DNA from 2 places in the Shewanella sp. SM23 genome. Region 2 is predicted to be linked to the other one. Evidence: riboswitches for the same ligand, from Rfam matches in the RefSeq annotation. Region 2 holds a riboswitch; the other holds the start of a gene.

Region 1 (4,219 bases), on a different contig from region 2:
AGCACCATTAAGAGAGCGTGGGCAAGATATTGTTATGCTGACAGGTTTTTTTCTTGAACGTTGTAAAGCGAAGTTAGGACTCACCCATATCAATATCACACCCGCAGCGCAGCAGTTATTAGAGCAATACACATGGCCGGGTAATGTGCGTGAGCTAGAGCATGCGATACACAGGGCTGCGGTGTTGGCGAAAGCCGAGCTAAAAACGGCTTACATCAGCTTAAGTGATAAACATTTTCAGCTCGATTCTTTGATGAATCAAGCACACAGAACAGTTGACGAAGATAGACCATCAGATGCCGCAACGCCAGCCAGTGAATTAGCATTTAGGTCTGAGTCGGCCTGTCGTGAGGGACAATCGCAAGATAATTCCAGTGTTATGCTGGGGCTTAAGGCTGCGACTGAGAGATATCAGCGTCAACTTATTCGCCAAGTTTTAGCCGCGAATCAACAAAATTGGGCTGCGTGTGCAAGAATATTGCAAATCGATACAGGTAATTTGCACCGACTTGCAAAACGGTTAGGTTTAAAAGAATAAAATATTGCGTGAAGAGATTTTATTCTGCAGCAAAACCCCAGCCTCGATTCTTAGAAGAACAGTGTTGCTACGCCTAAGAGTGCGAACAATACGGCGCAGCCACGGTGTATCCACAACATAGGTAATTTTTCGGCGCTGAAGTGGCCTGCGATCACTACGGGTACGTTAGCAAGCAGCATGCCTAAGGTTGTGCCAGCAACCACCATAGTTAATGAATCGTATTTTGCGGCTAATACCACAGTTGCGATTTGCGTTTTATCCCCCATTTCGGCGATAAAAAACAGGATAAAGGTGGCGAGAAAGGGGCCCATTTTATAGAAGCGGCTCTCTTCTGCATCGACTTTATCGGGGATTAACACCCAAAGAGCGATCGCAAAGAATGACGCAGCCACTAAATAACGTGCCAGATCTGGGCTTACCCAGTTAATCGCCCATTGGCCAATCCAAGCTGCGGCAAAATGGTTAAATAATGTCGACAGCAAAATACCTAAAACAATGGCGGTTTTATTTTTAAATCTTGCGGCGAGGATTAGTGCAAGTAATTGAGTTTTATCACCAATTTCAGCGATAGCAACCGTAAAGGTTGAGGCAAGTAGGGCTTCCAAGTGTGATCCTTTAGGGGTGGTCATGACATAAGCACAATAAACCGTCCACCCCTAGGTGCGGTCATTGTGCTCAGGTCTTGCTGGGCAAATCTATGATTTGCTGTGAACACCATGGCATGTTGCCAAGTATGTTGATGTTCACCCTAGATGACGATGGCTCGAAATCCAGTTAGCTACTCCCCCGAAGCGAGGTGGGCATTATACCTAGGTAAGATTTAGTTTCAAGCACGAGTTTATAACAGTAGGTGCTGATAAATGTTTGACGGGTGTCAGAAAAATACCGATTCACATTCTTTAACTTAATGAATGTAAATGAATTATTTTTTTGACAACGTTGTCTTTTGTTGCTAATTTAGCCAAGTCATTTCTACTTGGTTACATACTGTTAACTCGTAGTGACTCAATGATAACGACTGTATTTGGCAAACTAATTGAAAAGTTAGGACGCAAAGCTTCCGGTCTAAGGTTGTAAATGGATTTTTTAGTGAACTAAGATAGCGGAGTTGCCGCAGAATTCGATTTCTGTGAAAGATAAACGACTGCTGTTTAATGCTGTTGTTTGCCCAAATACCACTTTTATATCTAAGCCTATCATTATGTTTAGGATGATAGGCAATCAATGGAGTGCATTAAAGTGGCAAATCCTACTGTTTTTTCCCCTATTTCTAAATTGAGTTTATTGGCCGCGGCAGTAATGGCGACGAATGCGTTTGTGAGTATCTCTGCGCAGGCGCACGGTTATGTTGTGGCACCTGAATCGCGTTCATATGCCTGTAAAACAGGTAAAAATGCCAATTGTGGCGCGGTGCAATGGGAGCCGCAAAGTGTTGAGGGGCCATCGGGTTTTCCTGAATCAGGTCCTGCTGATGGCAAACTGGCGAGTGCTGGCAATGGTGCTTTTTCACCTTTGGATGAACAAAGTCCGAGCCGTTGGGCAAAGACGGATATTAAAGCGGGCTGGAATAAGTTCAGTTGGCAGTTCACAGCAAACCATGTCACCCGTAATTGGCGTTACTATTTAACTCGCCAAGATTGGAACCCAAACCAAGCTTTGAGCCGAGCGAGCTTTGACTTAGCACCCTTTTGCGTAGTTGATGGTGGTATGGAACAGCCGCCTAAGTTAGTGACCCATGACTGCTACGTGCCAGAAGGTCGCAGTGGTTATCAAGTGATCTTGGCCGTGTGGGAAGTTGGAGATACGACGAATAGTTTCTACAATGCTATCGATGTGAACTTGGGCTCGGGTCCTATTGTGCCGAGTGAATGGCAAGATGTGGGGGATATCAATCCGTCACTCGATCTAAAAGCAGGCGATAAAGTGATGACCCGGGTGTTTGACGCCAATGGTGAGCAAGCGGCTAAGCAAACAGTCATTACCATTAGCGATGCGACTCAAGGTGATAAACAAAATTGGCCTTTCCTATTAGCAAGCGCGATTAATGCCCAGCAGTCCCAGTTAAAAGCGGGACAAAAAAATGCATCGGGTGTGATTGAGCCTGTGTATGGCAAAAACGACATTTTTACAGCGAAAAACTCAGGTATTGAGCGTGTCGAAGTAGGATTTGATTTAGCTCCTGCTCCGGGCAACAGCTTAGAAGTCACTTCACTTGCCGACGATTATCAAATTATCGATGGTGCGGCGAAGGTCAGCTTTGATGTAACCAGTAACGCCGAGATGCTAGTGTCAGCGTATTTGTTTAGCCATGATGGCACCGCGTCAGGTTTTGTGAGCCAAACTGTTAACAATGCCAGTGCTAGCTTAGTGTTAGACGTTGTTGAGCCTAAAGCTGGGCATTATCATTTGCAGGTAAAAGCTGAGCCTAAACAAGGTGATGTTATTCAGCAGAACTTTGACCTCTTCTTAAAGGATCAAGCTCCTGCACCAGAAGCTGATTTTGTATTCCCAGCAGGCGTGAAAGGTTACGTTGCAGGTACTACAGTGTTACAGCCTAAAAATGGCAAAGTGTATCAATGTAAGCCATTCCCTTATAGCGGCTATTGCGTGCAGTGGTCGGCTTCTGCCACAGGATTTGAGCCAGGTGTTGGCGCTTCTTGGGCTATGGCGTGGACTGAGCTGTAAATTAACATTTTGAGTTAATCAATTCTCAACATGATGTGATTGGGCTTAAACATATTCGCTGTGTTTAAGCCCTTTTTGTCTGCATCGGATGGAAAAAGACCGGCTTTATTTTGATTCGAGCCTAATACAAGATTACAGGTATTCTCAACAAAGGTAGCGATTTTGTTGGCTTGTTTATTTTCGTTTATCACAGCGCTATTAAGTTGTTACCGTACCGTTTGCTACCCTTCTTTGTTCACAACTGGCTTGCCCACTGGGTTTGGCTCTGTTAATGTCCCAAACTATCTATTTAATCGATGCTTATATCGGTACATTCATTTGGGCTATCACAATTGAAAGTCATGCCATTTTTCAATAATCGATTTAGTTAGCCTCAATGGCTACTGGGTTGAAACATTCAAAAGCTATTGGGGCCAATTGATCTGCTAGGTCGAGATCTGATTGGATGCTTTAAGTGATGTGTCGCTTATTTCGATTTAAGACGCAAGGCTTTATCGGTTCAAATCTTACTCAAATAAAATAATAATTAATTATTGAACAGGACTATTGTGTGAATTCAAAAATGTTAGGCTCGATCGCCATCGTTGCCGGGACGGCCATTGGCGCAGGTATGTTAGCGTTACCTTTAGCCACAGCGGCTTTAGGTATTATCCCTGCTTTAGTGTTACTCGTCGTTATTTGGGGCGTGTCCGCCTATACCTCATTACTTATGCTCGAAATTAACTTACGCACTGGCGTGGGGGATAACGTGCATGCTATTACGGGTAAGTTACTGGGTAAAAAAGGTCAAATAATTCAAGGTGCTTCTTTCCTGAGTTTATTATTTGCTTTGACCGCGGCTTATCTCACCGGCGGCTCTTCGTTATTAGTGCTTAAAGCGAAGAACATGTTCGATATCGTGCTCGATAATCAAGTCGCAGTGTTGTTATTTACACTCGTGCTCGGTGGCTTTGCGGCGCTAGGTGTTGCTTGGGTCGATAAAGTTTCACGTTTCCT
Region 2 (4,219 bases):
TTTGGGATAATTACTGGCAGGTTGCCGCGCCAATATCAACCCATACTGCTGCAACACCCGGTACATCACCTTTAGTCCAGTAACTCGCCTTCCACACACGACCGTTATAGCTAGTAGTTTGACCGCCGTTATACACCACACCCGCATCCCAACCGAGATCAACTTGGCTGAGTAGCTGCCATTGGTCTGCGGTGCGAGATGGCGTATTACCCTGCGTCCAATACTTTGCTTTCCATACCAACTGACTATGACTCACAGTATCGCCCGTGTTATACACCACACTGGTTTGCCAAGCAGGATAGTTACCGGCATTGGGATCGGTTGCATCGCACCCACCACCAACCACTTTTGGCGTCACAGTCAGATTAGTCGATGCGCTTGCATCTAAGGCACCATCGGAAACCAGCACGCTCAAACCATAGAGGGTCGCTTCGGTAACATTGGGGCCAGTAACCACTAACGTGGCACTATTTTGCCCGGTTGCCGACACGCCTGCGGGCACAGTCCAAGCGTAGGTTAAGGCATCACCATCTGCATCGGAGGCACTCGCTACTATACTGACGGTTTTACCCGCTTCAACTGTCGCAGTCGGAGCCAGAGTCACTACAGGTGCTTGATTAGGCGTATCAGCCTTGTTGGTTACTGTCACTGAATCTGTGGCAGATAACCCTTCAGGATCGGTGGCTTTAAGGCTAAAACCATAGGCGACATCGGTTTGGGTTGCTCCCAGTTGAATAGTCGCATTCGCCATATCCGCATTCGCGATGGCAACACTTGGCCCAGAGACTTGAGTCCAGAGATAGCTTAAGGCAGCGTTTTCAGGATCGCGCGAACCGCTACCATTGAGCGTAACATCGGCGGGACCGGTGACATTCACATCCGCGCCCGCATTGGCAATGGGCGCTTTATTCACTGGCGGAGTGGTGCCTTCACCATGACCTAAACCTTCGTGCATGGCATTCAGAATGTCACCATTATCGGCATCAAGTTCCCACGCAAAAAGCCCACCAAGTTGATTAGAAAGCACATATTGCCCCTTGGCTTTAACTGAACGAGCATCATCGAAAGTGATTAAATCGCCAGTAGATGCCTTGAACAAAGATGGCGCCTCGGCCGTTTCGTCATAGCTGTAAGTCCAACCACTTCCCATGTAATCGTTCGCTATCTGACGATAATCCACCACACCAGCTTCCCAAGTACCTTTTACTTTGCCCGTTGCCGTCCCCGTGAAAGGATTATTACCACTGTAGCCATTGACACCTGTCCAACCGCGGCCATACATAGCGGCACCGACCACAATTTTCCCAGGGGTCACACCTTGGCCTAACAGCGCATTAACGCCATTAGCTGTGGTGTAACGGGTATTGGGATCCCAACTCGCTTCATACAGATTGGTTTGATGGCCGAGTTCAGTATTAGTCCAACCACCATTAAAGTCGTAACTCATCAAGAAGATGTAATCCATGTACTGCTGAGCAGCCTGATAATCGACTTTTTGAATTTTATCGTCACCAGCGCTAATCGCTGAGGTCAGCTCATAGGTACGACCCGTTTCGGCGCTTAGTTCATCAAGCATAGCCCGCAGTTCACGCATCAGAGTCACATAGGTTTCACCGTCATTGGCATTACCTAAATTTGGGTTAGCGCCATTTCCCCCTGGAAATTCCCAGTCGATATCCACGCCATCGAAGAATTTCCAGGTCTGTAGAAACTCTTTCACCGAAGCGACAAAGATATCGCGCTTGGTTTTATCACCGAAGAAAAAGAAGGGATCCGAGAGGGTCCAACCACCGACCGAAGGTAAAATCTTCAAATCTGGATGTGCTTGCTTAAGTGCCATCAATTGACCGAAGTTACCTTTGTAAGGATCTGAATGCTCACTCACTCCCGCCTGCGGTATTTGAATCGCTGCCCAAGGATCGTGAATCGCAACTTTAAAATCACCACGACCACTACAGGCACGTTGCAACGCTTCGAAACTGCCTTCGATTTCTTTCAAGCTATCATTGATGCCATCACCACCACAAATTGGGGTAAAGCCATATAAAATATGGGTTAAGTTTTGCGCAGGTATCTTATCGACCGGGAATTTACGGCCGTATACGCCCCATTCGACAAAGTAACCACCCACCACTTTGCCTGATTTATTAGCATAGGGACGGTTGTTTTCTTTTAGGGGAGCATTGAGTGGCACTAAATGGCTGCCGTCGGTATCAGCCACGAGGATTTGTTTAGCATCGCTCGCCGTACAGCCATCACTGTTACACAGTTGTACTTGCATCTGATAACGGCCACCCTTGTTCACCTTAAAGTTAGCGGTTCCCGACGCGCCAGATGGGCCTTCCCAAACTACATTGCCGTTGAGTAACACTTGGGCTCTATTGCCCACATCGCCACTCCAAAGGTTCCAACTAACGGAGACATCGGCGGCATCTTTCACCGTAACTAATTGATTGTAAGCGGTAGCCGCTTGATTCACTTCAATAATAGCGAACTTAGTTTCGCCCCAACCTAAAGTCGGTTTACCGGGCGCCGCTGCAAAAACGCTGGCACTGATGGTAGATGCCAGCGCTGATGCCACTAGCAAGGCTGATGTTGAAATTTGAGTCTTGAACATGAGATATCCCTATTGAATTTTTATATGAATCAATAAGGCAAACAAAGCGTAGACAGGAAACAGCACTCTCTTAAAACCATGCAAAACGACTGACAACTGCATGAAGAAAAACCTGTGGTATCCCCGCTATCATAGGTACAGACGAACCCTTAGACCGGAGGCTTTGCGTCCCAGTTTTTCAACTGGTTTGCCTTTTACACACAATGACAACGTTGTCATTGCAAATATCAGCATAAGCGTAAGCGCAATAAAATTGCAACAAAATATTATCAACTGTGTTATTGGCTAAAATCGTAAATAGAACTAGTCATCTGATAAGAAAGGAATTATGCAAATTAAACTATCGCTAATATTTACTTTGGGTAATGAGGATCATCTGAATACTTTAAGAATAAAAAAACAGGACTCGATATGCCAAAGGCATCATAAGTCCTGCTTTATATTTCACAATTTACGTCGCTTATGCAGCTAAAACTCAATCACTAAACATTCATAGCGCAAACCATAGTCGAGCAATATTTATTATCCTTATGCGCGGGGTATTTATGATCCTTATGCGCGGGGATAGTCCCTTGCGAGCATCACTGATAAACCGCGGCAAACCAAGGTTTCCATATCATCGACACGATTGATTTTCATCTCAGCTAAGGGCGCGCTCAATGCCATTTGCTTTAAGCTTTCGAGGCAGCCTTTGTAGTAAGGAGCGCTATTCATCATACCGCCGGCAAGCCAAATTCGATTAGGATTAAATAAATTAACCGCCCACGCTAATCCCATGCCGAGATAACTGCCCGCGCGATATAAATCATCCTGAGTGGAGATTTTGCGGCTGCGCACTGAATCGCCACTGGCCAGTTGCTCTAAACTAAACTCACCAGATTCTGTCATCACGCGACAAGGCCCCAACTCCCCCGCCACGCCCGTCGCTCCCGTAAAGACTTGTCCATTAAAGGCAATAGACATACCGATCCCAGTGCCGCACATGACCAATAACTCACAGGCATATTTAGCATCACAAGTCGCTTGCATACCCGCATCGATATCGTTGCAGATAAACTTAAGCTCACCCTGGGTTTTGACTGTATCGAAGCTCAATCCATTGAGTCCAGGTAAAGATTTACAAGAAACCAAACGATTATTTTGTACCAGTCCAGGTACGGCAATCGCTAGTTGGTAATGCTGTAAATCATAATCACGTTCAAACGCCGCAATTTGATTATTTAACTCTTCAATTTTAAAACCTTCACCTGTGGGGATTTTATATTGTTCTGTATGTCCCGCGAGCTGAAGTTCGAACAGGGCTTTGGTACCGCCCACATCTATTGTTAGTATTTGCATCGCTTACTCCACTGATACATGTGCTCCACTCTGACCCCGAGTGGAGATGGCAAATGTTAGCATAGGGTCCAAATGTTAGCGATTGAATAAAACTTAAGTTGCTAATTTGTAAGGAACAAGTCCTAATTAAAACATGACCAACCTTTTATTTAATTCACTTTTCATGCTCAAAATCACATAAATAAATTAACAACAAACCCCATAACCTCAAGCGTCTTACCTGCACAAATTCACGATTGTATACAAAATCCTTTATTCGCTACC

Evidence for each region. Region 2 has a riboswitch for cyclic di-GMP ahead of L5L98_RS09540 (glycosyl hydrolase family 18 protein). Riboswitches for the same ligand answer to the same signal wherever they lie in the genome.
Region 1: it holds a riboswitch for cyclic di-GMP, as region 2 does, so the genes downstream of both, gbpA (N-acetylglucosamine-binding protein GbpA) here and L5L98_RS09540 (glycosyl hydrolase family 18 protein) in region 2, are expected to answer to the same signal.

Annotation. Positions count from the first base shown of each region.
Region 1 covers NZ_JAKKRM010000010.1:133,305-137,523, reverse strand. Annotated here, with positions in the region: gene norR (nitric oxide reductase transcriptional regulator NorR) at 1-538, shown strand, start outside; gene L5L98_RS13825 (TMEM165/GDT1 family protein) at 589-1,143, opposite strand; cyclic di-GMP riboswitch class I at 1,555-1,654, shown strand; gene gbpA (N-acetylglucosamine-binding protein GbpA) at 1,778-3,223, shown strand; gene L5L98_RS13815 (aromatic amino acid transport family protein) at 3,786-4,219, shown strand, end outside.
Region 2 covers NZ_JAKKRM010000005.1:330,559-334,777, reverse strand. Annotated here, with positions in the region: gene L5L98_RS09540 (glycosyl hydrolase family 18 protein) at 11-2,617, opposite strand; cyclic di-GMP riboswitch class I at 2,731-2,819, opposite strand; gene L5L98_RS09535 (ROK family protein) at 3,170-3,955, opposite strand.